Regions from separate parts of the Nissabacter archeti genome, predicted to be linked through region 2. Evidence: predicted binding sites of a transcription regulator. Region 2 holds the regulator's gene; each other region holds the start of a gene.
The links. Region 2 encodes CRP, which controls carbon source genes, mostly activating them, when cyclic AMP is high. Its sites were predicted from a motif close to ATGTGANNNNNNTCACAT; they were not measured.

Region 1: a site for CRP is predicted at 3,777-3,794, ahead of aaeR (HTH-type transcriptional activator AaeR). Genes of this name have one in related genera too.
Region 3: a site for CRP is predicted at 4,791-4,808, ahead of JK232_RS12385 (ABC-F family ATPase). Genes of this name have one in related genera too.
Region 4: a site for CRP is predicted at 2,436-2,453, ahead of ompW (outer membrane protein OmpW). Genes of this name have one in related genera too.

Annotation. Positions count from the first base shown of each region.
Region 1 covers NZ_JAERKB010000011.1:124,239-132,260, reverse strand. Annotated here, with positions in the region: gene JK232_RS16310 (NAD-dependent succinate-semialdehyde dehydrogenase) at 1-220, opposite strand, end outside; gene aaeB (p-hydroxybenzoic acid efflux pump subunit AaeB) at 410-2,377, opposite strand; gene aaeA (p-hydroxybenzoic acid efflux pump subunit AaeA) at 2,387-3,322, opposite strand; gene aaeX (p-hydroxybenzoic acid efflux pump operon protein AaeX) at 3,330-3,533, opposite strand; gene aaeR (HTH-type transcriptional activator AaeR) at 3,812-4,744, shown strand; gene tldD (metalloprotease TldD) at 4,803-6,248, opposite strand; gene yhdP (AsmA2 domain-containing protein YhdP) at 6,314-8,022, opposite strand, start outside.
Region 2 covers NZ_JAERKB010000002.1:342,986-351,007, forward strand. Annotated here, with positions in the region: gene JK232_RS04280 (aminodeoxychorismate synthase component II) at 1-567, shown strand, start outside; gene argD (bifunctional acetylornithine/succinyldiaminopimelate transaminase) at 723-1,940, shown strand; gene JK232_RS04290 (YccS/YhfK family putative transporter) at 1,930-4,068, opposite strand; gene crp (cAMP-activated global transcriptional regulator CRP) at 4,132-4,764, opposite strand; gene JK232_RS04300 (OsmC family protein) at 5,096-5,503, shown strand; gene JK232_RS04305 (phosphoribulokinase) at 5,535-6,404, opposite strand; gene JK232_RS04310 (YheU family protein) at 6,521-6,757, opposite strand; gene JK232_RS04315 (hydrolase) at 6,754-7,737, opposite strand; gene JK232_RS04320 (ABC transporter ATP-binding protein) at 7,910-8,022, opposite strand, start outside.
Region 3 covers NZ_JAERKB010000008.1:138,392-146,413, forward strand. Annotated here, with positions in the region: gene JK232_RS12355 (DcrB/PsbP domain-containing protein) at 1-256, opposite strand, end outside; gene JK232_RS12360 (GNAT family N-acetyltransferase) at 473-937, shown strand; gene JK232_RS12365 (LysR family transcriptional regulator) at 922-1,860, opposite strand; gene JK232_RS12370 (DMT family transporter) at 2,005-2,439, shown strand; gene JK232_RS12375 (DMT family transporter) at 2,443-2,895, shown strand; gene JK232_RS12380 (nucleoside-specific channel-forming protein Tsx) at 3,802-4,686, shown strand; gene JK232_RS12385 (ABC-F family ATPase) at 4,830-6,425, shown strand; gene JK232_RS12390 (glycoside hydrolase family 31 protein) at 6,492-8,022, opposite strand, start outside.
Region 4 covers NZ_JAERKB010000009.1:178,527-186,548, forward strand. Annotated here, with positions in the region: gene yciA (acyl-CoA thioester hydrolase YciA) at 1-359, opposite strand, end outside; gene JK232_RS14630 (septation protein A) at 416-973, opposite strand; gene JK232_RS14635 (YciC family protein) at 1,110-1,862, opposite strand; gene JK232_RS14640 (YkgJ family cysteine cluster protein) at 1,915-2,310, opposite strand; gene ompW (outer membrane protein OmpW) at 2,596-3,228, shown strand; gene JK232_RS14650 (BON domain-containing protein) at 3,300-3,614, opposite strand; gene trpA (tryptophan synthase subunit alpha) at 3,782-4,588, opposite strand; gene trpB (tryptophan synthase subunit beta) at 4,588-5,778, opposite strand; gene trpCF (bifunctional indole-3-glycerol-phosphate synthase TrpC/phosphoribosylanthranilate isomerase TrpF) at 5,820-7,178, opposite strand; partial or broken gene trpD (bifunctional anthranilate synthase glutamate amidotransferase component TrpG/anthranilate phosphoribosyltransferase TrpD) at 7,182-8,022, opposite strand, start outside.

The DNA of each region.
Region 1 (8,022 bases), on a different contig from region 2:
GTTCTTTGGCGGTTTTGCTGCGCCAGGCCGGGAAGGCCTCCGCGGCGGCGGCAATCGCGGCGTTGGTTTCCGCTTCACCGGCTTTCGCCACATTGGCGATGACCTCACCGGTAGCCGGGTCCTGCACCTCAAAGGTCTCACCGGCCTGCTGCCAGACGCCCGCCACAAAGTAGCCGGTTTTGAATAAGTCGTTTTTTTTCAGGCTGTCATAGCGCGCCATACTCTTCTCCTGATGCACACACGGCCTCAGCGCCGCGTGAAAAATAAAGCAGTCCAGCTAAGTATAGCGGTTTCTCATGGCATGGAGATGACGCGCCAATTCAGCCATCATTGCCTTTAATATCATCCAGTTATTGCTTCATCGCAAAAGGCGGGCAAAAAAAAGCCAGACCGGCGTCTGGCTTGGTTATCACGCGCTGAGCAGCGCATTTTCATATTTGTGCAGCATGTCTGCCAGCCGCTTCACCGGTTCGGTGACGTGGCGCGGAGCCTGGTAGTGCACCAGTTTTTGCTGGTACTCATTCAGCTCTTTCAGCAACCGGTCGTAGTAGTAGCGGCGCTTGACGTCATTGGTGGCGGTAACCACATGGTCGGCAGTGTTGCGGATCTGCTTATGGAACGCCGAGAGCTCCTCATTCACCGGGATTTCCGCCTGCCGCATCCGCTGGTGCGCGATGATCAGCGTCAGCGCCAGCCGGTATTTGGCGATGTCATTCGGGAACATCACCAGCAACTGGTTAAGCTGCTGATAGAGCGCCGGTAAATGGTTTTCACGGCGGCGTGACGCCTTGGTGGTCAACGCCGACACCGCGCTGCTCATCAGCCGGTTCAGCAGCGTGCGGCCGGTACGCTCTTTGGATTTATCGCGGATCAGCAGGATCACCACCAGCGCCACCCCGGCACCGATAAACTGGCCGGTGGCGTTATCGAGGAAGCTGGTGACGTTGAACGTCATCGGGTTGCTCAGCACCAGGATGTTGATGCTGCCCGCCAGCAGGCCCAGGGTGCCGAGCCGCCGCTTCTGCACTTCAATGCCGCAGATAAAGGTCAGCACGCCGAGGCACAGGCAGAGCAGCAATACGCTCTGCTGGGTGGCGGGCAGGATCAGCATAAAGTAGAGCGAGCCGACCGGGATCGCCACCATCATGCCCAGCACGAAATCCATCGCCATCATGCGCGGGTTCGGGGTGCGCATCGCCAGGGCGGTGACCACGCCGATGATGACCATAAAGCCGCTGCCGGACGTCCAGCCGGTCCAGAGCCAGATCAGGCTGCCCGCGGCAGTGGCCGCAAAGGTGCGCAGGCCGTTGATCATCGCGTGGTAACGCTCGGCGGAAGGGGTTTTGATCACCACTTCATCGCTCAGCACGCCCTCTTCCACATTGTTGATGCTGCTGTTGGTGCGTACGCCTTTTGCCAGCAACAGATAGCGCGAGGCGGCCCCGACCCAACTGGTGACGGTGACCGGCGCGCTGGCGTTGTTTGTCAGCAGGTGGCGCAGCACTTTCATCCGCTTATGCACCTCCGGCAGGGTGTCGGCCGGTTCATCAAACAGGCTGCGCACGCTGGCGGAGATCTCTTCCGGGTGGTTCAGCAGGATGAAATAGGTTTCGCACGCCTGGGTGATAAGCGTCAGCGACAGGGTATGCAACGCCCGCAGCCGCCGGTTGGCGCGCCCCCAGCGGGAGGATTCCATCATCAGGTGGTTGCGCATCCCGTTCAGGGCATTGGTGTTTTTCACCAGATCGCCCCAGGCTTTGTCCACGGTTTCCCGTTCGGCAGAACCGAGGCAGAGCTGCATCAGCCGGTATTGGTCCACCAGCAGTTTCTCCACCAGCCGGTCGATGTCCGCTTTGATGGAGCGCGGCGAGAACAGCAGATCGGCGATCACGGCACTGACGATCCCCAGCACAATTTCACTGCACCGCTCCACAGCGAACTGCGGGGTTTGCAGCGGGGTATTGGCAGAGGTGACGACGATAATCAGCGCGGTATAACCGGCCAGCCCCAGCGCGTAGGAGTTTTCCACCCGCACCAGTGATGACCACCAGGTACAGAAACCGGCCCAGATGCAGCAGAGCAGCAGCATCACCACCGGCGCGCGGATGGTGGCGATCATGATCACCAGCGCCGCCAGGCAGCCGATAAAGGTGCCGATGATCCGCAGCCAGCCGCGGTGGCGGATCGCGCCGGAGAACGGCTCGCCGCCGGCGACAAACGCCGGGCCGGCCACCACGATCGCGGCGGTCATCGCTGACCAGCGCGGCGTCACCAGCTCCAGATGGAAGCCGAGGATCAGCGCAAACAGAATGGCAAAAGTGAGCTTGAGCGCAAACCGCATCCGCGGAAAGGGAAACTCAACGTTGAGGCTTTTCATCGCTGCCCCTTAGCCGAACTCGCGCAAACGGTGCAGGAACTGCACAAACGGCGACTCCGTGGTCACGTCACGGTCATTGGTACCGGTTATCACCACCGTGGCCGTGGTGCCCGCCGGGTACGGGTGCGCCTGGTCAGCGGCATCCAGCCGGATGCGCACCGGCACGCGCTGCGCCAGGCGTACCCACTCCAGGTTGGAGTCCACGGTCGCCATGCCTTTGCTGTCCGGCGTGCTGCTGCTGTTATTGACCCCGGCGGCGATGCTGTCCACGGTGCCGTGCATGATGCGGTTACTGCCGAGCGGGGTGATTTCCACGCGATCACCGATATTCACCTGCGGCAGCTTGGTCTCTTCCATGTAGGCCAGAATGTAGAAGGTGTTTTTCTTCACCAGCGCCACGGCAGTCGAGCCGCGGGTGATGTAGTCCCCACCGTGCACGTTCAGGTTGGTGACCCAGCCGTCCGCCGGCGCTTTCACGTCAGTACGTTCCAGGTCGAGCTTCGCCAGGTCACGCGCGGCCACCGCTTTCGCCAGCTGGTGCTGGGCGGTTTGCAGCGAGTTGTTGGACTGGTCGATCTCCTCCTGCGACATCGCCTGGACACCCAGACGCACGCGGCGGCCCGCCTCACGTTTCTTCTCCGCCGCCAGCGCCTGGTAGTAGGCCACGTCGGCTTCGGCCTCTTCCAGCGCCTGCTGGTAACGCGGCTTGTCGACGGTGAACAGGATCTGCCCGGCTTTCACCAGCTGGTTATCTTTCACCGGCACATCGGTAATCAGCCCGGTGACGTCCGGTGCAATCCCCACCACATCGGCGGTGAATTTGGCATCGCGCGTCCACGGCGATTCGGTATAGAACACCCAGGCGCGGAAAATCGCGATGGCCGCGAGGATGACCAACAGCAGGGTGATCGCAATACGAATTATTTTTATAGAAAGGGTTTTCACAGCGACCTCAGACAAAGAGACAAGAAATCAGATAGAACAGACAGCAGTACAGCGCTGTATTGAACAGTGCAGGGTGCCAGACAAAATCATAGATCCCGGTGGGTTGCAGCAGCCGCCGCAGAATGAAAAACAGCGCCAGGGCGGCGAGTATTTCGAAAAAAACCGGGGGAAACGATAATCCGAAAATCACCATTACCGGAAGCAAACTCATCATTTATTCCTTATTGTTTACTCTGCCGGGCTAATACCTCACCATACCGCGCCGGTGCTTCAGCTATTTTAGGCAATATCCGGCACCTTCCACTGGGGAAGCGCAGGAAGGCGTTAAGAAAAAGTAAGCTGAAAGCAGTGCGGAGGTGTCGCGAGGAGAATTGATTGACTACAGATTCGCCCAATCAAAGGCACTTCACCCGTGGGACTATGGTAGCGTTGTTGTTATCAGTCTATCTACCTTATGTGATCTAAATCACTTTTAAGCCAGAGTGAATAATGGAACGACTCAAGCGCATGTCCGTGTTTGCCAAAGTAGTGGAGTGCGGCTCGTTTACCGCCGCGGCGCGCCAGCTGGAAATGAGTGTCTCCTCCATCAGCCAGACCGTCTCCAAACTGGAGAATGAGTTGCAGGTGAAACTGCTGAACCGCAGCACCCGCAGTATCGGCCTGACCGAGGCAGGGAAGATTTACTATCAGGGCTGCCGCCGTATGTTGCAGGATGTGCTGGAGGTGCATGAGCAGCTTTACGCCTTCAATAACACCCCGACCGGCACGCTGCGCATCGGCAGCTCCTCGACCATGGCGCAGAATGTGCTGGCGAACATGACCGCCGACATGATGCGCGAATACCCCGGCCTGACAGTAAACCTGGTGACCGGCATCCCCGCGCCGGATTTGATTGCCGACGGGCTGGACGTGGTGATCCGCGTCGGTGCGTTGCAGGACTCCAGCCTGTTCTCAAAACGCCTGGGCTCCATGCCGATGGTGGTGTGCGCCGCGCGCAGCTACCTGAACCAGCACGGCACGCCGGAGAAACCGGCCGACATCGTCAATTTCTCCTGGCTGGAATACAGCGTGCGGCCCGACAGCGAATTCGAACTGATCGCCCCGGAAGGGATCACCACCCGCCTCAGCCCGCACGGGCGTTTTGTCACCAATGACTCGCAGACCATGATCCGCTGGCTCAAGGCCGGGGCGGGCATCGCCTATGTGCCGCTGATGTGGATTATTGATGAGATTAACGCCGGTGAGGTGGAGATCCTGTTTGCCCGCTACCACTCTGACCCGCGCCCGGTGTACGCGCTCTATACCGAAAAAGACAAGCTGCCGCTGAAAGTGCAGGTGTGCATCAACTACCTGACGGAGTATTTCAACCAGGTCGGGACGCTGTTCAAGCAGTACCGTGAGCAGAAGCCGCTCGAGGAGTGAAGGCCGGAAAGCAGACTGCCCGCAGGCGCGGGCAGTCGGTGTGTATCAGGAGACAGGATTACGCGGTGCCGCCGACGGTGAGGGTGTTGAGTTTCAGCGTCGGCTGGCCAACGCCCACCGGCAGGCTTTGCCCCTCTTTGCCGCAGACGCCGACGCCCTTGTCGAGCGCCAGATCGTTGCCGACCATCGAAATCTGTTGCATCGCCTCGATGCCGGAGCCGATCAGCGTCGCGCCCTTCACCGGTTTGGTGATGCGCCCTTTCTCAATCAGGTAGGCTTCTGAGGTGGAGAACACGAACTTGCCGGAGGTGATGTCCACCTGGCCGCCGCCGAAGTTCGGCGCATAGAGGCCATACTCCACGCTGCTGATGATCTCTTCCGGCGTGGACTGCCCGGCCAGCATGTAGGTGTTGGTCATGCGCGGCATCGGCAGGTGCGCGTAGGACTCACGGCGGCCGTTGCCGGTCGGGGCCACACCCATCAGGCGCGCGTTGAGTTTGTCCTGCATGTAGCCTTTCAGGATGCCGTTCTCGATCAGCACGTTGTACTGGCCCGGCACGCCTTCGTCGTCAATCGCCAGCGAGCCGCGCAGCCCCTGGAGGGTGCCGTCATCCACCACGGTGCAGAGTTCAGAGGCCACCAGCTCGCCCATCTGGCCGCTGAATACCGAGGTGCCGCGACGGTTGAAGTCCCCTTCCAGGCCGTGGCCGACCGCCTCATGCAGCAGCACGCCCGGCCAGCCTGCGCCGAGCACTACCGGCATCGCCCCGGCCGGGGCCGCGACGGCGGAGAGGTTCACCAGCGCCATACGCACCGCTTCGCGCGCCCAGGCTTCCGCCCGCACTTCGCCGTTTTCGTTCTGCAGGAAGAAGTCATAACCGAAACGCCCGCCGCCGCCGCTGGAGCCGCGCTCGCGTTTGCCGTCCTCTTCCACCAGCACACTCACGGAGAGCCGCACCAGCGGGCGCACGTCCGCCGCCAGCGTGCCGTCGGTGGCCGCCACCAGCACGGTTTCATACACGCCGGTCAGGCTGGCGCTGACTTCCTGCACGCGGCGGTCAGCGGCGCGCGCCGCCTTGTCCACCCGGTGCAGCAGGGCGATTTTCTCTTCACGCGGCAGGCTTTGCAGCGGGTCGAGCAGCGGGTAAAGCGCGGTGTGGTTGACGGCGCCCAGCGTATGAATTTTGCCGCTGCCGTTCTCACGCACGATGTTACGTGCCGCCTGGGCGCTCAGGTTCAGCGCGTTCAGCGTCAGTTGGTCGGCGTAGGCGAAGCCGGTTTTCTCACCGCTGACGGCGCGCACGCCGACACCCTGGTCGATGTTGTAGGAGCCGTCTTTGATGATGCTGTCTTCAATCACCCAGGCTTCATGGTAACTGGACTGGAAATAGAGGTCGGCATAGTCGAGGCGACGCTCAGCCAGTTGACCCAATACCGAGGAAAGGTCTTGGTGCGTAAGGTTGTTCGCAGTAAGTAACTGCTCACTAGCAAAGGCCAGGCTCATAGTATCTTCACTCATTGTTATAGGGTTCCGGTGCGGCGCACCGGATTCGGGGATGTTGCGCCCGGCTACTTCGCCCCGGCCGCTTTCGGCTCGCGCAACACCTCATTAATCTTGGGTTGATCCAAGTTACCACTGATGTGGTAACGGATCAGGGAGATTTTGTTCCAGAGCGGTGCCAGCGCTTTGGTGGCGGCAAACACCGCCGCGCCAATCACCGGGTTTATCACAAACGCGGTGGCCACCCCCACCGTGGCGGAGATTTCCGGCGCGATCACCGCTTCCATCTCAATCTGCCGGCGCACCAGATCCACCTGCCCGTTCATGGCGATGTCAGCGGCCAGCCCATCCACCAGCAGGTCATCCGTGTGCAGCACGCCATCCTTGATCCAGATAGTGGATTTAATGGAGTCGAAATAGAAACCTTTACCGAAGGTATCACTAAAATCAAGCTGCAACTTGCGCAGCAGGGCATCGAAACTGATCAGCCGCAGCAATTGCCCGGCGCGGCCGCCGCCGAGATCGGCGATTTCCCCTTTGCCCAGCGCGCTGTTCAGCGTGCCGTTCAGCGTCGGGATGGATGGTTTCCACGGTTCGCCCTGCCAGTGCAGATCAAACGCCACATTGAACGGCGCGGCTTTCAGCGGGGTTGAGAGGCCAAGCCAGGCGGCGGCTTCATCAATTTTCTCGCCCTGCAATGTCCCTTTCAGCCCGGTACGCGATCCGGCGCTGCCCTGTTGCCACTGGCCGTCCACCGTCAGGCGCATTTTGCCGGTGTCCACCAGCCCGTTACGCAGCGTAAGGGTGTCGCCCTGCGGCGTGACATCCGCCTCCACCCGGCCCACATTCTGGCCGTAGAACCAGCAGCTCCGGCAGCGCAGCATCACCGATGGCCAGTTGCTGAAGGAGATGTTTTCGCCGAACGGATTGCTGCCGGTGCCGGAGGCGCGCTCGCCGGTGGCCGCGGCGAACTGCGGATTATAATAAAGGTAGCGGATATCCGCCTGCCACGGCGCACTTTCCGCCATTTTCAGGGTGCCGTCCGCTTCATCCGCGTGTACCTGCGCCTGCATCCCGCCCGCTTGCTGGGTGGTGTTCACCGCGACGTTATGCCAGCTCTGCCCGCCGGCCTCCAGCACCGGGGTGGTCAGGGTGACCAGTTTCGGGAAATGGAACGCCAGCGCCGGGGCGGCATTGGCCGCTGCCGGGATAGCCTGCGCCGGTGACAGCAGCGCCAGCCAGCTTTCGCCATCCAGCGCCGGGAGGTCGAGCGTCAGGCTGCTGTCGGCAGGCAGCGGGGGTGGGGTGGCGCTATGGCGCTGCCAGGCGGCGCGGTCAAGGGTCAGTGCGTCCCCCAGCAGCCAGCGGCTGTTAAAGGCGTTCTCTTTGCCGACGCGCCCGGTCAGGTTAAAGCTTTTCAGCCCACCTTTCGCCCTGGCAGTCAGCAGCAGCGGCTCACCGGCGGTTTTGCCCAGCGGCGCGGGTAAGTGACTGCTTACTGCTTTTAGATCCACGCTGGCCTCTACGTCATACTCCGGCTTGCCCTGGTGCGGCAGGGTAATGCCGACCTGGCTTTTCCAGGCGGCGCTGCCGCCCAGGGCCGGAATAGCCGCCGCCGGTAAGCCCGGCAGCCTGGCAGGTTGCCAGTCACCGGACAGGTTCACCTTGATGCCCATGCTCTGCGGCTGCTCCTGGGTGGAGAAATCCACCGCCAGCGGTTGCCCCAGCCAGTTGCCCTGCATCGGTTCGCTTTGCAGGTTGCCGTTGTCATAGCGGA
Region 2 (8,022 bases):
CTGATAGATAACTACGACTCCTTCACCTATAACCTGTACCAATATTTCTGCCAGCTTGGGGCAGAGGTACAGGTTGTCCGTAACGATCACCTGACCCTGACAATGATTGAGCAGATGGCGCCTGAACGGCTGGTGATCTCACCGGGGCCGTGCACGCCGGATGAAGCCGGGATTTCGCTCACAGCGATCCGCCATTTTGCCGGGAAATTACCGATTCTGGGCGTCTGCCTGGGGCATCAGGCGATGGCGCAGAGTTTTGGGGCGAAGATCGTGCGGGCGCGCCAGGTGATGCACGGGAAAACCTCGCAGATTACGCATGACGGGCAAGGTGTATTCCGGCAACTTAATCAGCCGCTGACGGTAACGCGCTACCATTCCCTGGTGATTGACCCGGACAGCCTGCCGGACTGTTTCAGCGTGACCGCCTGGACAACCCGTGATGGTGCGCGGGATGAAATTATGGGCATCCGCCATCGCAGCCTGCCGCTGGAAGGCGTGCAGTTCCATCCTGAAAGCATCCTGAGTGAACAAGGATTACAGCTGCTGGATAATTTTCTTCAGCTGTAATGTTCCGCCTGGGTAAAACGCGCGGTTATTTTTCTATACAGTGGCCTTTCAGGTTGCCTGAGTGTGATTTATTATGCATATTTCGTGATTATAATTTCACATGTTGACGCGGGCGAAGCTCGTGCCGGCTGATCTAACGGCAGATGGAGAGCGGTATGACAGATAAAGCAGCAGTAGGGCGCGACACCTTTGATCAGGTAATTTTGCCTGTTTATGCACCGGCGCAGTTTATCCCGGTAAAAGGCAAAGGCAGCCGCGTCTGGGATCAGCAGGGCAAAGAGTACGTAGATTTCGCCGGCGGCATCGCGGTGACGGCGCTCGGCCACTGCCACCCGGCGCTGGTGGCCGCCCTGCAACAGCAGGGGGAAACCCTGTGGCATGTCAGCAACGTCTTTACCAATGAACCGGCGCTGCGGCTGGCGCAAAAGCTGATTGATGCCACGTTTGCAGAGCGCGTGTTTTTTGCCAACTCCGGCGCCGAGGCCAATGAAGCCGCGTTCAAATTGGCGCGTTATTACGCCTCCCATCGCCACAGCCCCTACAAAAGCAAAATCATCGCGTTCCATAACGCTTTCCACGGCCGCACGCTGTTTACCGTGTCGGTCGGCGGCCAGCCGAAATACTCCGATGGCTTCGGCCCGAAGCCGGCAGACATCGTCCATGTGCCGTATAACGATCTTGATGCCGTGAAAGCAGTGATCGATGACCATACCTGCGCCATTGTGGTTGAGCCAATCCAGGGCGAGGGCGGGGTCACCCCGGCCGACCCGGCCTTCTTACAGGGGCTGCGTGCGTTGTGTGACGAGCATCAGGCCCTGCTGGTGTTTGACGAGGTGCAGAGCGGCATGGGCCGCAGCGGCAAGCTGTTCAGCTACATGAATTACGGCGTGACGCCTGACATCCTGACCACCGCCAAAGCGCTGGGCGGCGGGTTCCCGGTCAGCGCGATGCTGACCACCCATGAAATCGCCTCGGCGATGACGGTCGGCACCCACGGCACCACCTATGGCGGCAACCCGCTGGCCTGTGCGGTGGCTGAAGCGGCGCTGGATACCATCAACACCCCGGCGGTGCTGGCAGGGATTGAGGAGCGCCGCCAGCATTTCCTGCAGGCACTTGAGGCCATTAACCAGAAATATCAGGTGTTCAAAGAGGTGCGCGGCATGGGGCTGCTGATCGGCGCTGAACTCAATGACGCGTACCGCGGCAAAGCACGCGATATTCTGATGGCGGCCGCGGCGCATGGGCTGATGCTGCTGAACGCCGGGCCGGATGTGATGCGCCTTGCGCCGTCCCTGGTGATTGAGTTTGACGATATCAAAGAGGGCATGGCCCGGCTGGAGAAAGCGATCGCCACCGTCATTAGCGCGTAGCGGTCTCTTCGTCTTGTGTAACCGCCTCCGGGCGGTTTTTTTTGTCCTGTTTCAGGTGGCGGCTGAGCCAGATGCCGTGGTGCGGGCGCTGCGGCCAGGCCAGCGATGAAATGGTATTCATCACGCTGAGGTGGGAGATGATACGTTGCAGATGGCGCTCCATCTCGGTGACCGGCATGTCAGGCTCGCTCTCCGGTGCGCGGAACAGCGGGCGCTGGTTCTGGCTGCCCTCAGCCGGGCCGTCATACATCAGCCGCTGCTGACAGCTCTGAATGGCGATTTCGCTGGTTTCCAGATACGCCTGCGCGCGTTCTGCCGACAGCATGTCATGCTCACGCGCCAGGATCGTCATCGCGTTGAGGTGTTCCACAATCGACTGGCTGTGCATCACCCACAGGCGCATGTCCGCCAGGTAGCGGGAGTTAAAGCCCGGCTCCTGCATCGCCTGATTCAGCGAGGTGTACAGCGTGTTATGTGCCTGGTTGGCCATTACGCGCGTATAGGCCAGCTTCGCCGGGTCAGGGTTTTCCTGCAACAGCAGGCGGATGGCCTCCTGATCGGCTTCCAGCGCCTGGTAGGCATTTTCCCGCAGCAATCCGCTCTGCCATTGCGGCCAGAGCCATATGGTGCTGCCCAGCGCCAGCCCGCAGCCGAGCAGGGTATCCACCAGGCGGGGGATCAGGAAATTAATGCCGTTCTGCGTCACCAGTTGCAGGGTGTACACGGCGGTGACGGTCAGCCCGACCATCGCCAGCCCATAGTTTTTGCGCAGTACCAGATAGGAGGGCAGCATAATCAGCACCATCAGGCCCAGCATAATGCCCTGGTGCAATTGCAGGTGCAGCACCCCGGCGGCAATCACCAGCCCGGCCAGCGTGCCGACTGCCCGGTGCTGGATGCGCACGCGGGTGGCGTTATAACCGTTCTGAATGACCAGCAGGGCGGTCAGCAAAATCCAATAAGGTTTGGGCAGGTCAAAGAACAGGCCGAGGGTACTGCCGGTCGCCAGCATCACTCCCACGCGCGCCGCATTGCGCAGTGACATCGATTTCCACGACAGATAGCGGCGCAGCGCCGGCCAGAACGGCAGGCGGTTCTGGGCCGCCATCAGATCACGGCGGTAAAGCGGGCGCTGGGTCTGCAACAGGCGGGCGATACGGCTGAAGTGGTAATAGCAGAAGCGGCCGACCGGGTTGTCCTGGTAACGGTTGGCGAGCTTCTCCAGCGCCTGCAGCTCTTTGTCCATCGCGAACGGCCCGGGGCGGCGATGGTAGAGGATGTCGTCCGCCACCATCCGCAGCCGCTGGGCGATCACTTCCGCATTGCGGCGGATTATCGCTTCTGCCTGGCTCTGCGCCACCAGCTTCTGCACCTCTTCCGGCTGATGGAGGCTGACGGTAATGTGCTCTTGCAGATCCAGCGCCACCTGGAAGGTGCGGAACAGCTGTTTATTGTGCGGGTTATTTTCACTGGAAAGCATGTGCAGCTGCTGGTAGCTCTGGACGATAAGCTCCATCACTTTCTGCTGGCGTTTCAGCAGCGGCGGCAGCGCGGTTTCCGGGTCAGTATGCTGGGTCAGCAGGCTGTATTTCGCCTCCAGATATTCCCCCAGTTCACGGTAGAGCAGGCTTAAGTTTTCGCGCATCGGCTGCTCTTTCCACAGGCGGAACCAGCCCCAGGTAAACAGCCCGTACCAGACTGTCCCGAGCACAAACAGGCCCGGTGCCTGCCACAGCGGTGCCGTCCCGGCCATGCTCAGGGTGAAAATGGCCGCCACCAGGGTACCGTTCAGCAGGCGGCCGTGCAGCGGGCTTATCTCCCCGGTCACGCCGAGCAGCAGCGCCAGCGTCAGCATGATCAGCGGCAGCGGCCAGTGGGCATAGAGCAGCAGCAATTGCAGCACGAGGCTGCACACCGCGAACAGGGTGCCGCCGATGGCCAGCCGTTTGAAGTAACGTTTGTGCGGGGTATCGAGGCCGGCGATGTTGCAGCAGGCAGGGACCAGGGAGAACAGCAGGCCGGTTTGCAGCTGGCCGAACAGCAGGGCAATCGCCGCCGGCAGACAAAGTACCAGCGTTTGTCTGAGCGCGTAATTGACCTCAGGATGGTAGATAAGCCTACGCCACATGGGTGCTCACAAAGACAACGGCGCAGCGCGGGCGGGCCGCGTATGCGCCGTTTTTACGAGAGGTTAACGGGTGCCGTAAACGACAATCGTCTTACCGTGGGCGGAGATCAGGTTCTGATCTTCCAGCATTTTTAGGATACGGCCAACCGTTTCGCGGGAGCATCCCACAATCTGGCCAATTTCCTGACGGGTGATTTTGATCTGCATACCATCCGGGTGCGTCATGGCATCCGGCTGCTTGGCCAGGTTCAGCAAGGTTTGCGCGATCCGGCCGGTCACGTCCAGGAACGCTAAATTGCCGACTTTCTCTGACGTGACCTGCAGGCGGCGCGCCATCTGCGAGGAGAGGCGCATCAGAATATCCGGGTTAACCTGGATCAGCTGACGGAATTTTTTGTAGGAAATCTCCGCCACTTCACAGGCTGTTTTGGCGCGTACCCACGCGCTGCGCTCCTGGCCCTCTTCGAACAGGCCAAGTTCACCGATGAAATCCCCCTGGTTGAGGTAAGAGAGGATCATCTCTTTGCCCTCTTCATCTTTAATCAGCACGGCGACCGAGCCTTTTACGATGTAGTAGAGCGTTTCGGCTTTTTCACCCTGGTGAATCAGCGTACTTTTGGAAGGGTATTTATGAATATGACAATGAGACAGGAACCATTCGAGAGTAGGGTCTGTTTGCGGTTTGCCGAGAACCATTTGCTTTTATCCTCTGTTGTAATCGCTGCCCAAAATCACAGGGCTCAGAGTTCCCTGTACGGCGTTCTTAAAAAGAGATGCATTATTGTAGAGTATTAACTGTCTGATAATGTTGCAAGGTAACGGCCAAAAAGGAACCATCGGGCAGCCCCGCCGCTCCGTTAAAAACCTGACCTTGCTCCATACAGAACATTTTGTTTCGGGTTTGTTTTATCACAGCCAGAACCGGGTGTCTTCTGTTGTCTCGCTTCAGCATGATGAAGATCGGCCTGATTGCCTGTTTTAGTACGGCAAGGTAGGCTGTTTTAAGAAAATAACCGGAGAATGACGTATGCAGGCACGGGTTAAGTGGGTTGAAGGGCTGACGTTTATGGGCGAATCCGCCTCAGGCCACCAGGTTCTGATGGACGGCAATGCCGGTGATAAAGCGCCAAGCCCGATGGAAATGGTGCTGATGTCGGTGGGCGGCTGCAGCGCCATTGATGTGGTTTCTATTCTGCAAAAAGGGCGCAATGATGTGCGGGATTGCGAAGTGCGCCTGACGTCGGCGCGCCGTGACGAGGCACCGCGCACCTTTACGGAGATCAATCTGCATTTTGTGGTGACCGGCAAAGGGCTGACGGAGAAAGCCGTGGAGCGTGCGGTGAATCTGTCAGCGGAGAAATACTGCTCCGTCTCGCTGATGCTGGGTAAGGCCGCCGCGGTCACCCACAGTTTTGAAATTATCGCTGTCGGGTAATCTGACCGGGCGGCTCTTGCGCCGCCCGGCCTCAGATGATTTTCTTCCCTTCCAGCAACCGCTGTACCAGCGGCCCCATGATTAACTCCATCGCCAGCCCCATTTTTCCGCCCGGCACCACCAGCGTGTTGATGTGCGAAATAAATGATCCCTGAAGCATCGCCAGCAGGTAAGGGAAGTCGATAGAATCCAGCCCGCGGAAGTGGATCACCACAAAACTCTCGTCCAGGGAGGGGATCGCTTTGGCGGCAAAGGGGTTGGACGTGTCAACAGTGGGCACACGCTGGAAGTTGATGTGGGTGCGGGAGAACTGCGGCGTGATGTAATTGATGTAATCCTCCATCGATCGCACTACCGAATCCATGACCGCTTCACGCGAATGGCCGCGCTCGCTGGTATCGCGGATCAGTTTCTGGATCCACTCCAGGTTCACGATCGGTACCACGCCCACCAGCAGGTCAACATGCTGGGCGACGTCATGCAACTCCGTGACCACGCCGCCGTGCAGCCCCTCATAAAACAGCACGTCCGTCTCTTCCGGCAGCGGGTGCCACGGGGTAAACGTACCCGGCACCTGGTTGTAAGGCACCGCTTCGTCATAGGTGTGCAGGTATTTGCGTGAGCGGCCGGTGCCGTCTTTCCCGTATTGGATAAACGATTGTTCCAGCAGGCCGAAATCATTGGCTTCCGGGCCGAAGTAACTGATGTGCCGCCCCAGGTCGCGTGCCTTGCGGATTGCCATGTCCATTTCCGGCCGGGTGTAGCGGTGGAAGCTGTCGCCCTCCAGTTCGGCGGCATGGAGGTTCAGCTCCTGGAAAATTTTACGAAATGCCAGGCTGGTGGTGGTGGTACCGGCTCCGCTGGAGCCGGTGACGGCAATGACCGGGTGTTTGGCTGACATAGTGTTCAAAACTCCGTTAAGGGGTAGTGCCTGCAGAGGGTGCAATCAGCATAATTAATTATAGTGTTATCATAATTATGCGTATGCAGCCAGTGCCGGCAGGCCACCGTATGACGTCAGCCCTGTTCGTGTGCATCGCCCCGGAACTGGCCGCGCGGCATAATATTGACCGACTCATGCAACTCAGACCAGACCAGCACCACCTCGCCGCTTTTCAGCTGACGGCGCACATCCTCAACTTTCTGCGCCAGCGTGCGCTCATGTTCGCCATAATCGGTGCCTTCACGCAGCACAAAGGCTTCAATCAGGTTATCCAGCGTGTCACTGTCGAGATCTTTCCAGGGAATAATCATGTTTCAGGCTCCTGTAAATAGGGGGCCAGCCAGGCGGGGATCCGCTGTTCCAGCCACATTTGCGGCCGCTTAAAACTGCCGCTGACAAAACCCACATGGCCGCCGTGCTCGGTCAGCTGGTACTCCACATTCGCCGGCAGGTGGGCGGCATCCGGGATCACGGCGTCGGTCATAAAAGGATCGTCCCTGGCGTGAATAATCAGCAGGGGCGTGGTAATGCGCGGCAGCAGCGGCATGGCGCTGCACCGGCGGTAGTAATCCAGCGCGTTGTGGAAGCCGTGCGCGCGGGCGGTAATGGCGTCATCAAAATCACGCAGGCGCTTCAGCGCTTTTAGCTGCTCAAGGCTGACGGGCAGCGTGTCGGGGTAAGCCTGCAATTTCCGCGCGGCATTGCGTTTAAGCTGGTCGAGCAGGTAACGCTGGTAGACGCGTGAAAAGCCCTGCTCCAGCTTGAGTGAGCAGGGTTCCAGCATCAGCGGTGCCGAGACCACCACCGCCGCGCAGAGCCGCGCGCGCTCCGACTCTTCACCCAGGTAACAGGCCAGCATATTGCCGCCCAGGGAGACGCCGACCGCTGCCGTCGGCACCCGGCCGTGTGTCTCCTCCAGCCAGCGCAGGAAGAAGCGGGCATCTTCGGTTTCGCCGGAGTGGTAGATACGCTTCAAACGGTTGGCTTCACCGCTGCACCCGCGAAAGTGCATTACCACGCCCAGCCAGCCGCGCTGTTGCCAGGCGTGCAGCAGCCCATGCGCATAGGGACTGTAGAAGCTGCCTTCCAGCCCGTGGAACAGCACGACGCGCGGCTTGTGCGCGGCCTGCTCCGGTGGCTCGCTCCAGGCAAGATCGACGAAATCACCGTCCGGCAATTCCAGCCGTTGCCAGTGGGGCGTAAGCAGGGCGCGCCGCCGGTAAAGCCGGGGCAGCAGCGTTTGCAGGTGCGGGTTACGGGCACCGCGCATCGCCTGAAAGGTTTCATGCATAACGTGACGTTTTTCTTTTATCAGCAGGGGCGGTAAGGATTGGTGTCAGGTAAATACTATAGCCTGATCATGTTTATCATATCGCACAACCGCAGGGCCAGGCGCGCCCGGTATGCACGGCGCAGAAAAAAGCCCGGCATGGCCGGGCTTCTCTGTACGGCATCCGCGCCGGTTACTCTGTGTCGAACTGCTCGAGCTGCTCCTGAATCTCCAGCCAGGCCATCTCCGCCTCTTCCAGCGCGGACTTCGCCTGCGCCTGCGTTTGCAGGCAGGCGGTGAGTTCGG
Region 3 (8,022 bases), on a different contig from region 2:
GGATATTCATCGAGAACGACGGGGCTTCCGCTTGAACAGGCGCTTGCGGGGCGCTGGGTGCGGCCTTGGCTTCCTCTGCCGTTGCCTCCTGCGCCTTCACTGCCGGGGCAGGGGCCGCGTTGGCGTCAGCCGCCGGGGCGGTTTTGCTTTCTGCCGGTTTGGCGGCAGCGGTTTTGGTGCTGTCTGCCGCATTGTCACACGCGGTCAACCCGGTCAGCATCAGCGCCACCAGGGAGTATTTCATAAACGGGGTCATGGTATAAATTCCTAAGGTAATGTAGCTGGCGCAATATACACAGGTCATGGCAGGAGGCGAATACAATCTGATTTCACTCTGGCTACATTGTTAAGTTATTGTTTAATTGATTGAAAGATGAAAAAGTGGGGGCGGCGCATTACTGCCGCGGCCGCAGGGCAGGCGGCGTGCCCAGGTGAGATATAACCAGTGTGAATTATTAATTAGGGAATTATTATGGCGAATATAGTGTGGCAGGATCTGCACCACAGTGACCTCACCGCCGCCCAGCTCTACGCGGTGCTGGCATTGCGCTGCGAGGTGTTTGTGGTGGAACAGCAATGCGCCTATCTGGATGTGGATGGGCAAGACCTGAGCGGCGAAACACGCCACCTGATCGGCTGGCAGGCGGGGAAACCGGCGGCCTATGCGCGGCTGCTGAAACATGACGAGGCCGCCATTGGCCGGGTGATCGTCGCGCCTGCCGCGCGTGGGCAGCGGCTCGGCAGGGCGCTGATGGAACAGGCACTGGCGGCCTGCGCGCGCCACTGGCCGCAGGCCGGCGTGATGCTCTCTGCCCAGGCGCATCTCCAGCCGTTTTACCGCGCGCTGGGGTTCCAGCCCTGTTCAGCGGTGTATGACGAAGATGGCATCCCGCATATCGATATGCGGCTAACGCACGGCGATCAGCGATCCCAGTAGGGCGGGTCGCCCATTTTTTCCACCAGAAAATCCACCACCGCCCGCACATTGCGTGACGGCAACCGGCTGCGCGGGTAGAGCGCGGCCAGCGTGGACGGCTCCAGTGTAATCGACGCCTGATACGCCGGCAGCAGCCGCACCAGCCGCCCCTGGTGCAGCGCCTCGCCAATCAGCCAGCTCGGGAACAGCACCAGCCCGAGGCCGTCCAGCGCCGCCTGCGTCAGGGTTTCGGCGTTGTTGCCGGTCAGCGGCCCGCGCAGGCTGTAGGCCTGCCACGGCTGTTCACCCTCACGCGGGCGGAAAAACCAGCGCTGCGGCCCGGATGACCCCTTAAATACCAGGCAACGGTGCGCGTGCAGATCCTCCGGGGTGCGCGGCGTGCCGAACCGTGCCAGATAGGCCGGGCTGGCCGCCAGCCGGTAGCGCAGCCGTGCCAGCGGGCGGGCGTGCATACTGGAATCGTTCAGCACGCCGATGCGGATCAGCAGGTCAGCGGCGGTGTGCAGCGGGTCAACATAGTCGTCGGTCTGGGTCAGCTCCACATTGAGTTTCGGGTAACGCTCCGCCAGCGCCGCCAGCCACGGGGCAAGGTGCCGCTGGCCGAACACCACCGGCGCATTGATGCGCACCAGCCCGCCCGGCAACTGTTCCCGCTCCTGCAAGGTGCGCGCCGCCTCATCCGCCTGTTCCAGCATCCGCCGTGCGTAATGGCTGAACGCCAGCCCCGCTTCCGTGGGGGCCAGGGCGCGGGTGTTGCGGTACAGCAACTGGGTGTGCAGATGCTGCTCGAGCTGCTGGACAACCCGCGAAACAGAAGAGGGCGCGACCCCGGTGCGACGCGCTACCTCGGAAAAGCTCCCTTCATCCAGTACGGCCACAAACAGGCGCAAGGCCCGCAGGGAAACGGCATCGAAATCGTTCATCTGTGCATTATCCGCAAAACTCTTTTCGCTATTATCCGGTTTTTCGCAATAGCGCGCCACGTTATAGTCCGCCTCCGCCCGGTGGGCGGCCTGTTTTTGCATTCACGTGCTGACACCTTTCTTTTAACAACAAAAAGGCAACGTATGAATTTGTTACTGATCCCGCTGGTGATCCTCGGCGGCATGGGGCTGTCGGTCGAGGCCGGATTGCTCGGCCCGCTGGGCAGCGAAGTCGGCCATCTCTGGGCCACCCTGAGCATCTTTGGCGTCGGCAGCGCCCTGACGCTGCTGCTGGTGCTGTTTTTCGGCCCGCGCAACGCGCCTTCATTTACCGCGCAACCCGCCTGGCAACTGCTCGGCGGCATCCTGGGGCCGGTGTATGTAGTGGTGCTGACGCTGACCACGCCGGTTATCGGGCTGGCCATGACCATGATCGCCATTCTCTCCGGGCAGGTGGCCAAAAGTGTGCTGATCGACCATTACGGCTGGTTTGGTGGGGCGAAGAAGAAAATCGGCAGGGAACGCCTGCTGGCGCTGCTGTTCATTATTGCGGCACTGTGGCTGATTGCACGGGGATAAACGATGACAGAAATGATTATGGTGGTACTGGCGATCGTCGCCGGGGCCGCGCTGAGCGTACAGGCAGCGATTAACGGGCAACTCGGCGCACGCGTCGGGGTGTTGAAAAGTGCGTTCCTCACCTTCAGCCTCGGGGCGCTGGTGACGATGCTGCTGATCCTGTTCTTTGAGAGCGCGCATCCGCAAACGCTGATGACGGTGCCGAAGTGGCAACTGGCCGGTGCGCTGTTTGGCGTGCCGTATATCATCATCATGGTGACGGCGGTGCCGCGTGTCGGCACGGCGGTGGCGACGGTGGCGGTGATCCTCGGCCAACTGGCGATGAGCATCCTGATCGACAGCTTCGGCTGGCTGGATAACCCGGAGATCCCGCTCAATGGGAACCGCCTGGCGGCGCTGGTGTGTCTGGCGGTGGCGTTGGTGTTGATTTACCGGAGTAATAAGAAGGGGGAGTAGGGCTGGTGCCCTGCGTCATCCGTTTATCGGTTTTGGGGAATGTTTCGGTGAGGTGGCATGTTTCAGCGAGGTGGAATGTTTCGGTTGTTCAGCATCGCTGGCTGCCTGAGCCTCCGAGCCTCAACCGAGCAGGGCCTGCCGGCGCGCCGGCCCTGCACCCGCGGGCATAAGTGCCGCATGTTAATTTTAATGGGTAACGTGGCATGTTTCGGTTGTTCAGCATCGCTGGCTGCCTGAGCCTCCGAGCCTCAACCGAGCAGGGCCTGCCGGCGCGCCGGCCCTGCACCCGCGCGCTTTCGGTGCCCCGGCTGAATCATTGCCCGCGTAGCGGGTCCCTTCGTTTCACCTCCGGGCTTTTCGGGCCGGTGCAGACACGCTCCCGGCGTGACTGCACCTCTCGCACACGTCGTGTGTGCTCGCCCGGCCCTGCGGCTCACTCAGCAATGATTTTTACGCCCCCACCAGACTGCAAACCTTTTGGTATGTCAGGAAAGGGTAGGGGGAGTCTTATATGTTCTGTGTTTCTCTTCCTTCAGCCTGTCTCAATATCCCTTTAGTTGCCGGTGTTGATTAAAAAATCTTCCCTTGTTACCCCAAATTCAACTTTTTCTAAGTAACCGATTGCGCAACCGTTAAAAATCCGTATCTTTACGGCCATTAACGATATGTGAGCAAGATCACGAAACAAATGCATAACATTGCAACTCAAATTGACATTTGTTGACACAATCGCGTATTAAGTTACGAAATCATGACACTTAAGAATGTTCTGAAGTTCCGGCGGTAAACCGGTCGCGGAATGTTTGACAGCAATGATCGTTAATGACGCTGCCGCCGCGGGTTTTGTTGGTTGACACCTCCCCAACCCGGCAGGGAAACGCCCCCCTTCACGCACTGGTAACCACAATGAAAAATCGTCTTTTCGCCGCGGGCGCGTTGATCGCCCTCTCTTACAGCGCTACCGCTTTGGCTGAATCCAATGTCGGGTCCAGCGATCAGGGGGAATACCTCTCTGACTGGTGGAAACAGAGCGTCAATGTGGTGGGCAGCTATCACACCCGCTTCGGGCCGCGGCTGAATAACGATATCTACCTGGAATATGAAGCTTTCGCCCATAAAGACTGGTTCGACTTCTACGGCTACCTCGATGTGCCGAAAACGTTCGGCGCAGGCAACAGCAACGATACCGGCATCTGGGACAAAAACGGCTCACCGCTGTTTATGGAGATTGAACCGCGCTTCTCCATCGACAAACTCACCGGCACTGACCTGAGCTTTGGGCCGTTCAAAGAGTGGTACTTCGCCAACAACTATATCTTCGACCTCGGCCCGGACAGCGATAACCGCCAGAACACCTGGTATATGGGCCTCGGCACCGACATCGATACCCATACCCCGCTGAACCTCTCGCTGAACGTCTATGCCAAATACCAGTGGGAAAACTACAGCGCCGCCAACGAAAACAGCTGGGACGGCTACCGCTTCAAGGTCAAATACTTCCTGCCGCTGGGCGACCTGTGGGGCGGCCACTTCAGCTACATCGGCTTCACCAACTTCGACTGGGGTTCTGACCTCAACGAAAACGGCAACAAGTCCCGGACCAGCAACTCCATCGCTTCCAGCCATATCCTGGCGCTGAACTACGCCCACTGGCACTACTCTGTGGTGGCGCGTTACTTCCATAACGGCGGCCAATGGCAGGACGGCACCGAGCTGAACTTCGGCAACGGCAACTTTGACGTCAAGTCCACCGGCTGGGGCTACTACGCGGTGATCGGCTACAGCTTCTGATCCCCGTTCCCCTGCCCGCAAAACCCGGCTCCGGCCGGGTTTTCTGTTTGTTGCGCGAAAAACAACCAAAACGATGCGCGACCCCGCCCGCCGGTTATGGCATAATGCGCGCCTCATCACATTCCCAGACAAGAGCGAGCGTTGTGTTAAGTACTAACAACATCACCATGCAATTCGGCAGCAAGCCGCTGTTCGAAAATATTTCCGTCAAATTTGGCGGCGGCAACCGTTACGGCCTGATCGGCGCCAACGGCTGCGGCAAATCCACCTTTATGAAAATTCTCGGCGGGGATCTGGTGCCGAGCAGCGGCAACGTGTTCCTTGATCCGAACGAACGCCTGGGTAAATTGCGCCAGGACCAGTTCGCCTACGAGAATTTCTCCGTGCTGGACACCGTGATCATGGGCCACGACGAACTGTGGCAGGTGAAAGAAGAACGCGACCGCATCTACGCGATGGCCGAGATGAGCGAAGAGGACGGCTACAAAGTGGCTGACCTGGAAGTGGCCTACGGTGAAATGGATGGCTACACCGCCGAAGCCCGCGCCGGTGAATTGCTGCTGGGTGTCGGCATCCCGGTAGAACAGCATTACGGCCCGATGAGCGAAATCGCCCCCGGCTTCAAACTGCGGGTGCTGCTGGCGCAGGCGCTGTTCTCCAACCCGGAGATCCTGCTGCTCGACGAACCGACCAACAACCTGGACATCGACACCATCCGTTGGCTGGAGCAGGTGCTGAACGAACGTAACAGCACCATGATCATCATTTCGCACGACCGTCACTTCCTGAACATGGTCTGCACCCACATGGCTGACCTGGACTACGGCGAGCTGCGCGTGTATCCGGGCAACTATGACGAGTACATGACTGCCGCCACCCAGGCGCGTGAGCGCCTGCTCTCTGACAACGCCAAGAAAAAGGCACAGATTGCCGAACTGCAATCCTTTGTCAGCCGCTTCAGCGCCAACGCCTCCAAATCCAAGCAGGCCACCTCGCGCGCGCGCCAGATTGACAAAATCCAGCTCGATGAAGTCAAAGCCTCCAGCCGCCAGAACCCGTACATCCGCTTCGAGCAGGACAAAAAGCTGTTCCGTAACGCGCTGGAAGTGCAGGAACTCTCCAAAGGGTACGATGAGGGGCTGCTGTTCAAGAACCTCAACCTGATGGTGGAAGTGGGCGAGAAAGTCGCGGTACTGGGCGCGAACGGCATCGGTAAAACCACGTTGCTGAAAACGCTGGTGGGTGACATCGAGGCCAATGCCGGGACGGTGAAATGGTCTGAAAACGCCAACATCGGCTACTACGCGCAGGACCACGCGGAAGATTTCGACGTGGACATGACGGTCTTTGACTGGATGAGCCAGTGGAAGCAGGACAAAGATGACGAGCAGGCGGTGCGCGGCATCCTCGGCCGCCTGCTGTTCGGCCAGGACGACATCAAGAAAAAGGTCAAAGTGCTCTCCGGGGGTGAAAAGGGCCGTATGCTGTTCGGTAAGCTGATGATGCGCAAACCGAACGTGCTGATCATGGACGAACCCACCAACCACCTCGACATGGAGTCGATCGAGTCACTGAACATGGCGCTGGAGATGTACGAAGGCACCCTGATCTTCGTCTCCCATGACCGGGAGTTCGTCAGCTCGCTGGCGACCCGCGTGCTGGAGATCACCCCGAACAAGGTTATCGACTTCGGCGGCACCTACGAAGACTACCTGCGCAGCCAGGGCATCTACGCCTGATTTTACGCGCACAAAAAAGCCGGGCATCTTGCCCGGCTTTTTTTATGGCGGCGATTCAGGCCCGGCTTACAGGTGCCACACCCGGCTCTCCACGCCATCCACCCGCAGGCGGCGGGTTTCACCCGGCGGCAGGGTCAGGGCAATCTCTTGCCAGGCAGGCTGGTAACGGCCTTTGCGCTGGAAGGTGAGCTGGATCTCGGTGGCGGTGCAGGCCATTTCCCATGTCAGCCACAGCGCGTCACCTTGCTGGTAGCCCCAGGATTCGCCGTCATCCTCAAACAGGCTGCCGTGGGAGACGCCTTCTCCCCGCAGCGGGTAGAGTTTCAGCTCACGCACGCTGTCGGCCTGGGCGTCCACATGGGTGAGGCGGGCGCTGTGCGGCAGGGCGGCCCCGGCGCGCACCAGCAGCGGCAGCCGCTCCAGCGGGGCATCCAGCGTCACCTGCTGGCCGCCGCTGAACCACTGGCCGCTGTGGTAGTCATACCAGCCGCTGTGGTTGTCCGGCAGCCACAGGCTGCGTTGGCGTTGCCCCGGCTCCACCACGCTCGCCACCAGCAGATCGCGCCCCAGCATAAACTCATCGCATTCCGCAAAGGTCTGCGCGTCATGCTCATGGTCGAGGAAAGTCGGCCGCAGCATCGGCTCGTCATCCGCGTGGGCCTGCCACAACAGGGTGTAGAAATAGGGCAGCAGCCGGTAGCGCAGCTCAATCGCCTCGCGGATCGCCGGGGTCACCGCCGGGTACATCCACGGCTCGTTGACGGTGTGGTCATCATTCCAGGAGTGGATGGTAAAGCGCGGGTGCATCACGCCGTTCTGTACCCAGCGCACAAACAGTTCCGCCCCCGGTTTGTCGCCGGAGAAGCCGCCGACGTCGTGGCCGACGTTGTACAGCCCCGACAGGCTCATGCCGACGCCCATGCGGGTGTTGTAGCGCAGCGTCTCCCAGTTGGTGCGGTTGTCGCCGCTCCAGGTCTGCACGTAGCGCTGCATCCCGGCGCAGCCGGAACGGGAGATCAGGTAGGGGCGTTTGTGCGGCGTGAACGCCTGCTGCGCCTCCATTGACGCACGCATCATCAGCAGCGGCATCACCGGGCGGATATGCTTGATGGCGATCTCGCGGCCGAACCCGTGGCAGCGCGCCTCGCCGTCCCACACTTCATATTCGTTGTTGTCATTCCAGGTGGAATCGATGCCTTTTTCCAGCAGTTGTTTGGTCACGCCCTGCTGCCACCAGGCCACGGCATCCGGGTTGGTGAAATCAAGGTGTGAGCCTTCGTCATCCCAGAAACTGGAGCGCTCCGGGCAGGCCTGCTCTGAATCCCGGATGAACAGCCCGCGCTCCGCCACTTCCTGGTAACGCGGGTGATCCTGCAACAGGCACGGCTTGATGTTGGCCGCCAGTTTCAGCCCGGCGTCATGGAACGCCTGCGTCATTACTTCCGGCTGCGGCACTTTCTCATAGTTCCAGTTGAACACGTAGCGCTTGTTGTTGATCGAGGTATAGCCGGAGGAGAGCTGGAACGAGTCGCAGGGGATCGCCTGCTCGCGGCAGAGGCGGATAAAGTGCATCAGCTGCTGCTGGGCGTCCGGCGCG
Region 4 (8,022 bases), on a different contig from region 2:
ACCGCCACGTAGGTAAACACCGCCTCGGTGGCGCGGTAGCGCTGGCCCAATGGCTCAGACGACACCTTCTTCACCCACACTTCCACATTGATGGTCATCGAGCTGCGCCCGGTACGGATACAGCGCGCATAGCAGCACACCACATCACCCACTGCCACCGGCTTCAGGAAGGTCATGCCGTCCACGCGCACCGTGACGACCCGGCCTTCGGCGATCTCTTTGGCCTGGATCGCGCCGCCCATGTCCATCTGCGCCATCAGCCAGCCGCCGAAAATATCGCCGTTGGCGTTGGTGTCTGCCGGCATCGCCAGCGTACGCAGCACCAGCTCGCCGTTGGGTAAACTCTGTTTTTCACTCATGGGATTGCTTCACACTAAGAAAGTAAATCCCTGCCGGACCGGCAGGGGCAGGCCACTTATTTTTTAGGCTCTTGCGGGTGTTTCTGGTCATCCGGCATATGGCGGTAGATATAGAGGCCGCTCAGCAGGGTAAACACCAGCGTCAGCGCCGTCAGGCCAAACACCTTGAAATTCACCCAGACGCTCTGCGGCAGCCAGAACGCCACATAGATGTTAGCCAGGCCACACAGCAGGAAGAACAGCGCCCAGGCACTGTTGAGCCGGTTCCAGACGCTGTCCGGCAACGTCAGCTCTTTCCCCAGCATCCGCTGGATCAGCGGCTTGCGCAGCACCCACTGGCTTATCAGCAGCGCCAGGGCAAACAGCCCATAAATCACCGTGACTTTCCATTTGATAAACAGATCGTCATGGAAGACCAGCGTCAGCGTGCCGAACACCGCCACCATCGCGAAGGTGATCAGCGTCATTTTTTCAACTTTACGGTATTTCACCCAGGTGAAAACCAGTGCCAGCGCGGTCGCCGCGATCAATGCGCCGGAGGCGGCGTAAATGTCATACAGCTTGTAAACCACAAAAAACACAACCAGTGGAAGAAAATCCAGAAACTGCTTCATACATTATTCCATGTTAAACCGATTGGCCGACTATACCGGATTCAGCGGGGCGTGTGTACCACCGGCCGGGCGCGCAAACGGTGCCGGGCAGGCAGAAAAAAGGGCACCCGCAGGTGCCCTTGCCATTCCATCCTGGTTACTTGCGTAACAGCATATAGAGACGGAACAGGTAGACAAGCAGCATGGCCGAGACCACGTTGCTCAGCGCCGTCAGCACCACGGTTGCCACCGTCGGGGTCAGGGCCGTGAGGTGGCTGACCAGAAACAGCAGCAGCAATTTGGCCGCCAGCCACAGCATCATCGCCGGGACAACCAGACGGATGTTGGCGTAAGCCAGCCGCGCACTGAGGCGCAACGCGCCCATTACGCCGACCCGCTCACTGGCAACAATCACCGGGGCCAGTGACACCGCAATCGCAATCAGCACACCCGGCAGGATAAACAGCATCATGCCCAGCTGAATCAGCAGGGTACAGATGAACATCAGCAGCAGCATACGCGGCAGAATCGGGGCCGAGGCCCCAATGGCCCGCAGCGCGCTGGTGGGCTGACGTTCAGACACCAGCCGGATCAGCGTCAGCATCCCGCCCGCCAGCAGCACATTGCCCACCAGCGCGGAGAAGGTCGCCGCCGCAGACACCTTCAGCAATACGATCTGCTGCTCCGGTGTCATCTGCTGGATAATCTCCTGCAGCCCCATTCCGGCCGTCGAGGCCAGGTCACTCTCCGCGTTGGCCAGAATGTTGAGCTGGTCGGCATCCGGGATAAAGGCCTGGTTCAGCAGCACGGTAATAAATGCGGTCAGCAGCGCCAGCAGCAGGATACTGGCCAGCTGGTTACGCATAAAGTTGAAACTGTCACGGTACAACGTACTGGCCGTGATGGGCATGGAAACTCCTTGGCAACAATCAAAATCACAATAAGACACTGATTGTAACCTGTTACGTGGCTGTGTGGCACCCCGCATCCGGCATTGCCGCCGGCAGCAGGCTGACCGGCACCACCGGGAGCGGCGGCAGGCCATAGCGCGCCCGCGCCCGGTCGCACGCCTCATTGGCGACACCGTTTTCACCAGACTGATCAAACTCCCGGCACGGGGTGGGCCGGTTAAGGTAAATGGAACAGGAGACTGACTGGCCTATCTCGCCCTCAAGGGCCGTGCAGCGCGGCGATTTACTGTTGGTGCCTTGCATACAGCGGAGAAACGGGGTGAGAGGTTCCGTGCGGTCAACCGGTACCAGCCCGCCGCCGTCTTCGGCTTCGGCCCAATAAAAGGAGACACGGAAATAGGCGCAGCACGCGCCACAGCTAACGCAGGGATTAAGGGATTCGCTCATCTTGATTACCCACCGACTCCTTACGGTTTCGAACCAAAAACACGGGGAAAGAGCACGTTACTCACGGCCCCGTTTTTTGGCAACAGAAATTTCAGGCCGGAAAAAGCGCCGATAAAAACAGGTGTTTTTGATCTGGATCAATTCATTGCTTTTTAATGTATCCGGGTAAATTGATCGGGATGGAATCCTCATCTTTTCAATGCAATGATGCGCGCCTATACGAAATATGAATGTAAAAACCATAAACATTTCTCACGGAAATATATTCAGGCAAAGGAGAGGAGAATGAACAAGGCATCCTGGGTTTTGCTGGCGGCAGCGGCACTGCCGGCCATCGCGTCGGCGCATCAGGCAGGGGATTTCATCGTGCGCGCCGGAACCGCCACGGTGCGGCCAACGGAAGGGTCAGACAATGTGCTGGGGCTTGGCCCTTTCGATGTGGATAACAACACCCAACTGGGGCTGACCTTCAGCTACCTGGTGACCGACAACATCGGCGTTGAGTTGCTGGCGGCCACGCCGTTCAAACATAAAATTGGCCTGCAATCCACCGGCACCCTTGCCGAAGTCAAGCAACTGCCGCCGACCTTGATGGCGCAATACTATTTCGGCAGCAAACAGGACGCGCTGCGCCCCTACCTGGGCGTCGGGGTGAACTACACCACCTTCTTTGACGAGAAATTCAACGACACCGGCAAAGCGGCGGGCCTCAGCGACCTCAGCCTGAAAGATTCGTGGGGCATCGCCGGGCAGGCGGGGCTGGACTATAACCTCAATGAGCACTGGCTGCTGAACATGTCGGTCTGGTGGATGAATATTGAAACCAAGGCGCGCTTCAATGCCGGGGATGCCCACCAGAGTATCGACACCCGCATCGACCCGTGGGTCTTTATGTTTGGTGCCGGTTACCGCTTCTGAGAGGCCGCGTTTCATCAGGCAGAAAAAGGCGCACCGGGGTGCGCCTTTTCTGTTTCTTTACGGCAAAACGGCTATTTGATCTGCATCGCGTTCTCTACCGAGCGTACACCGGTCACTTTACGCGTCACCTGAACGGCGCGGCTGGCGTCGGCCATCGAGCTGACGAAGCCGCTCAACTGCACCCGGCCTTTAAAGGTTTCGACATTGATCTCGGTCGATTTCAGGGTGTCATCCGCCAGCAGGGCAGATTTCACCTTGGTAGTGATGACCGTGTCATCCAGGTAACCGCCGGTGCCTTCCGATTTTGCCGTCGGTGCGCAGGCAGACAAGGTCAGCGCAACCATCAGCGCCATACACAGTGCAGATAAGGCTTTGACTATCTTCATGTCCACTCTCCATGCCAAATAAAGGAATCATCCTTTGCCACAGCCAATCGGCCGTTACGGGCGCAGGTTCAATCAGTTTGGTGCATAGATGAGGGTTAGACAAATCCAGCGGGGAAATAAGCAGCACAAATAACGCCTTACCGCACGAAACGGTAAGGCGTGGGGGATCAGGCGCGGGTAGCGGCTTTCATGTCAGTGACGAAGGTGGCCAAACGGCGCAGCATCTCCTCCGGCTGCTCATGGTACTGCTCGATGATGCGTACGATGGCAGAGCCGGAGATCGCCCCGGCGGCCCCGGCATTCAGCGCGTCCCGCACCTGTGACGGCTCGGAGATGCCGAAGCCCTGCAACGGCGGCGCGGCCTGGTATTCGGTCAGCTTGTCGATCAGGTGCCCAAGCGGCAACTGGGCGCGCTGCTCGGTGCCGGTCACCCCGGCGCGTGACAGCAGGTAGGTGTAACCGCGGCCGTGGGCAGCCACCTCGCGCAGCAGGTCATCATCGGCATTCGGCGGGCAGATAAAGATCGGCGCGATGTTGTGGCGCAGGGCGGCCGCGCGGAACGGCGCGGACTCCTCGATCGGCACATCCGCCACCAGCACCGAATCCACGCCCACCTCGGCGCAGCGCTGGTAGAAAGCATCAATCCCTTTGTGGAACACCAGGTTGGCGTACATCAGCAGGCCAATCGGGATGTCCGGGTGCTTTTCGCGGATCGCCGCCAGCATCTCAAAGCAGCGGGTCGGCGTCACCCCGGCGGCAAAGGCGCGCAGGGCGGCATTCTGGATCGTCGGGCCATCCGCCAGCGGGTCAGAGAACGGGATGCCCAGTTCCAGCGCATCGGCCCCGGCTTCCACCAGCGTGTCGATAATCGCCAGCGAGAGTTCCGGGTTCGGGTCGCCAAGGGTCACGAAGGGCACAAACGCGCCTTCCCGGCGGGCGGCCAGCGCCGCAAAACGTTGCTGATAGCGTTCCATCAAATCTCTCCCCGTGCTTTCAGAATGTCATGGACCGTGAAAATATCCTTGTCGCCGCGGCCGGAGAGGTTCACCACCAGCAGTTGCTCTTTCTCCGGGTTCTCTTTAATCATTTTCAGCGCATGGGCCAGCGCATGGGAGGACTCCAGCGCCGGGATAATTCCCTCGCTGCGGCAGAGCGCCTTGAAGGCGTCCAGCGCCTCCTCATCGGTAATCGAGACATACTCGGCGCGGCCGATGCTGTTCAGGTAGGCGTGCTGCGGGCCGACGGACGGGAAATCCAGCCCGGCGGAGATAGAATAAGACTCCTCAATCTGCCCCTCTTCAGTCTGCATCATCGGCGCTTTCATGCCGAAATAGATGCCGACGTGGCCATGCTTGAGCGGTGCGCCATGCTGGCCGGACTCAATGCCCAGCCCGCCCGGCTCTACGCCTATCAGCGCCACCGATTCCTCTTCGATGAAGTCGGCAAACATGCCGATGGCATTGGAGCCGCCGCCCACACAGGCCAGCACCGCATCCGGCAGGCGGCCCTCTTTTTCCAGCACCTGCGCCTTGGTCTCTTCGCCGATCATCCGCTGGAACTCACGCACAATGGTCGGGTAGGGGTGCGGCCCGGCGGCGGTGCCCAGCATATAGTGGGCATTCTCATAGCTGGCAGACCAGTCGCGCAGCGCCTCATTGCAGGCATCTTTCAGCGTGGACGAACCGCTGTGCACCGGGATCACCTCCGCGCCCATCAGCCGCATCCGGAACACATTGGGGGACTGGCGGGCAATATCTTTCGCACCCATATAGATGCGGCACTTCAGGCCAAGCAGGGCGGACGCCAGTGCCGACGCCACGCCGTGCTGCCCGGCACCGGTTTCGGCAATGATTTCGGTTTTGCCCATCCGCTTCGCCAGCAAGGCCTGGCCCAGTACCTGGTTGGTTTTGTGCGCGCCGCCATGCAGCAGATCCTCACGCTTCAGGTAGAGCGTGGTACGGGTACCGGCCGTCAGGTTGCGGCACAGCGTCAGGGCGGTCGGGCGGCCGGCGTAGTTTTTCAGCAGGTCAAAAAATTCAGCCTGAAAAGCCGGGTCGCGCTGGGCGCTGACAAACGCCTCTTCCAGCTGTTTCAGTGCGGGCATCAGAATCTGCGGCACATACATCCCGCCGAACTCACCAAAGTAGGGGTTAAGTAATGTCATTCTTCGCTGTCCTGTGTATGAAAACGGTCTGACGGCGCGCCTCAGTAGGCGCGCAGCGTCTGGAATACGGCGATCAGTTTCGCAGGGTCTTTAATGCCGGGGGCAGACTCCACGCCGGAGTTGAAATCCAGCCCGGCACAGCCGAGCTGGGCGGCCTGCACGCAGTTGTCTGCGCCCAGCCCACCGGCCAGCAGCACATTTTCCAGCGGCTGCCCGGCCAGCACCCGCCAGTCAAAGCGTTGGCCGCTGCCGCCGTTGCCGTTGTCCAGCACATAGCGGTCCACCTGGTTCAGGTCACGGGCGGGCATCTGGTCGCGCACGCTCAGCGCTTTCCAGATTTGGCAGGTATCCGGCAGTAAAGCGCGCAGGCGGCCGATGTACGCCTGATCCTCCTGCCCGTGCAACTGCACCGCATGCAGGCCGAGCGTGGCGGCGGTCTGCGCCACCTCGTCAGCCGGCTGGTCGCTGAACACGCCGACATACTTCAGCGGCGCACCCGCCATCACCTGCCGCGCCTGTTCCGGCGAGATGCAACGCGGTGAGCGGGCGACAAAAATCAGCCCGCCGAAGGCCGCGCCGGCCTGATGGGCCGCCTGGGCATCTTCCGGCCGGGTCAGGCCGCAGACTTTATTCTCACCCAGCATCACACGGCGTACGGCCGCCGCCAGATCCGGCTCCGCCATCAGCGCGCTGCCAATCAGGAAGCCGTTGGCAAAGCGGCTCAGCTCGCGGATCTGGGCGTAGGTGTTGATGCCTGACTCGCTGATCACCGTCACACCCGGCAGAAGCGGGGCCAGGCGGCGGGTGCGGTCAAGGTCGATGCTCAGGTCGCGCAGGTCACGGTTGTTGATGCCGACCACTTTCGCGCCCAAACGCAGCGCGCGCGCCGCTTCTTCGTCACTGATCACCTCGGTCAGCACGCCCATGTTCAGGCTGTGGGCCACTGCAGCCAGTTGGCGGTACTGTTCATCGTCCAGCACGGAGAGCATCAGCAGCACGGCATCGGCCTGATAGTGGCGCGCCAGGTAGATCTGGTACGGGTCGATGATGAAATCTTTACACAGCACCGGCTGGGTGACGGCAGCGCTGACCTGCGGCAGGAAATCAAAACTGCCCTGGAAATATTTCTCGTCAGTCAGCACTGAAATGGCCGAAGCATAGTCACTGTAAATCCCGGCAATCTCGGCCGGGTTAAAATCTTCCCGGATAAGCCCCCTGGAGGGCGACGCCTTTTTGCATTCCAGGATAAAGGCGGTGCGGGCGCCCTGAAGGGCGTGGTAAAAGCTGCGCTGGCTGGGGCCGAGCAGGTGTTCAAAATCGGCCAGCGGCTGCTGTTCTTTACGCGCCGCGACCCAAACTGCCTTGTCACGAACGATCCGGTGGAGCACGGTTTCCTGCATCACTTATCCTCTTGCTGCCAATGCGCTGACACGCTGGTAAGCGTCGCCGCTGCGGATCACCGCGAGCGCCTGCTGCGCATTCTGTTTTAGGTCTTCTTGCCCGAAAAGCTTCAGTAAAAGCGCGACATTAGCGGCCACCGCGGCCTCATGGGCGGGTTCACCTTTACCTTGTAACAAGCGTGCCAGAATGTCACGGTTTTCTTCCGGCGTACCGCCCAGCAGCGCCTCCACCGGGTAACTTTGCAACCCGAGGTCAGCCGGGGTCAGCTGATAGGTGGTGACGCGGCCCTGGTTCAGCTCTGCCACCTGGGTCGGTGCGTGGATCGCCACCTCATCCATACCGCCGCCGTGCACCACCGCCGCGCGCTGGTAGCCCAGCGTACGCAGGGTTTCGGCAATCGGCAGCACCAGCTCCGGGCTGTAGACGCCAATCAGCGCCAGCGGCGGGCGCGCCGGGTTAATCAGCGGCCCCAGCACATTAAACAGCGTGCGGGTTTTCAGCTGCTGGCGTACCGGCATCGCGTGGCGGAAGCCGGTGTGGTACTGCGGCGCAAACAGGAAGCAGACGCCGAGGTCGTCCAGCGCCTGACGCGCTTCGTCAGCCGGTAAATCCAGGCGGATGCCGAATGCCGCCAGCAGGTCGGACGAACCGGACCGGCTGGAGACGCTGCGGTTGCCGTGTTTGGCGACCCGCACCCCGCACGCCGCGGCCACAAAGGCGCTGGCGGTGGAGATGTTAATGCTGTTGCTGCCGTCGCCGCCGGTGCCGACGATATCGGCAAACGGATAGTCGGGGCGCGGGAAAGGCTGCGCATCAGCCAGCAGCGCCTGCGCCGCCCCGGCA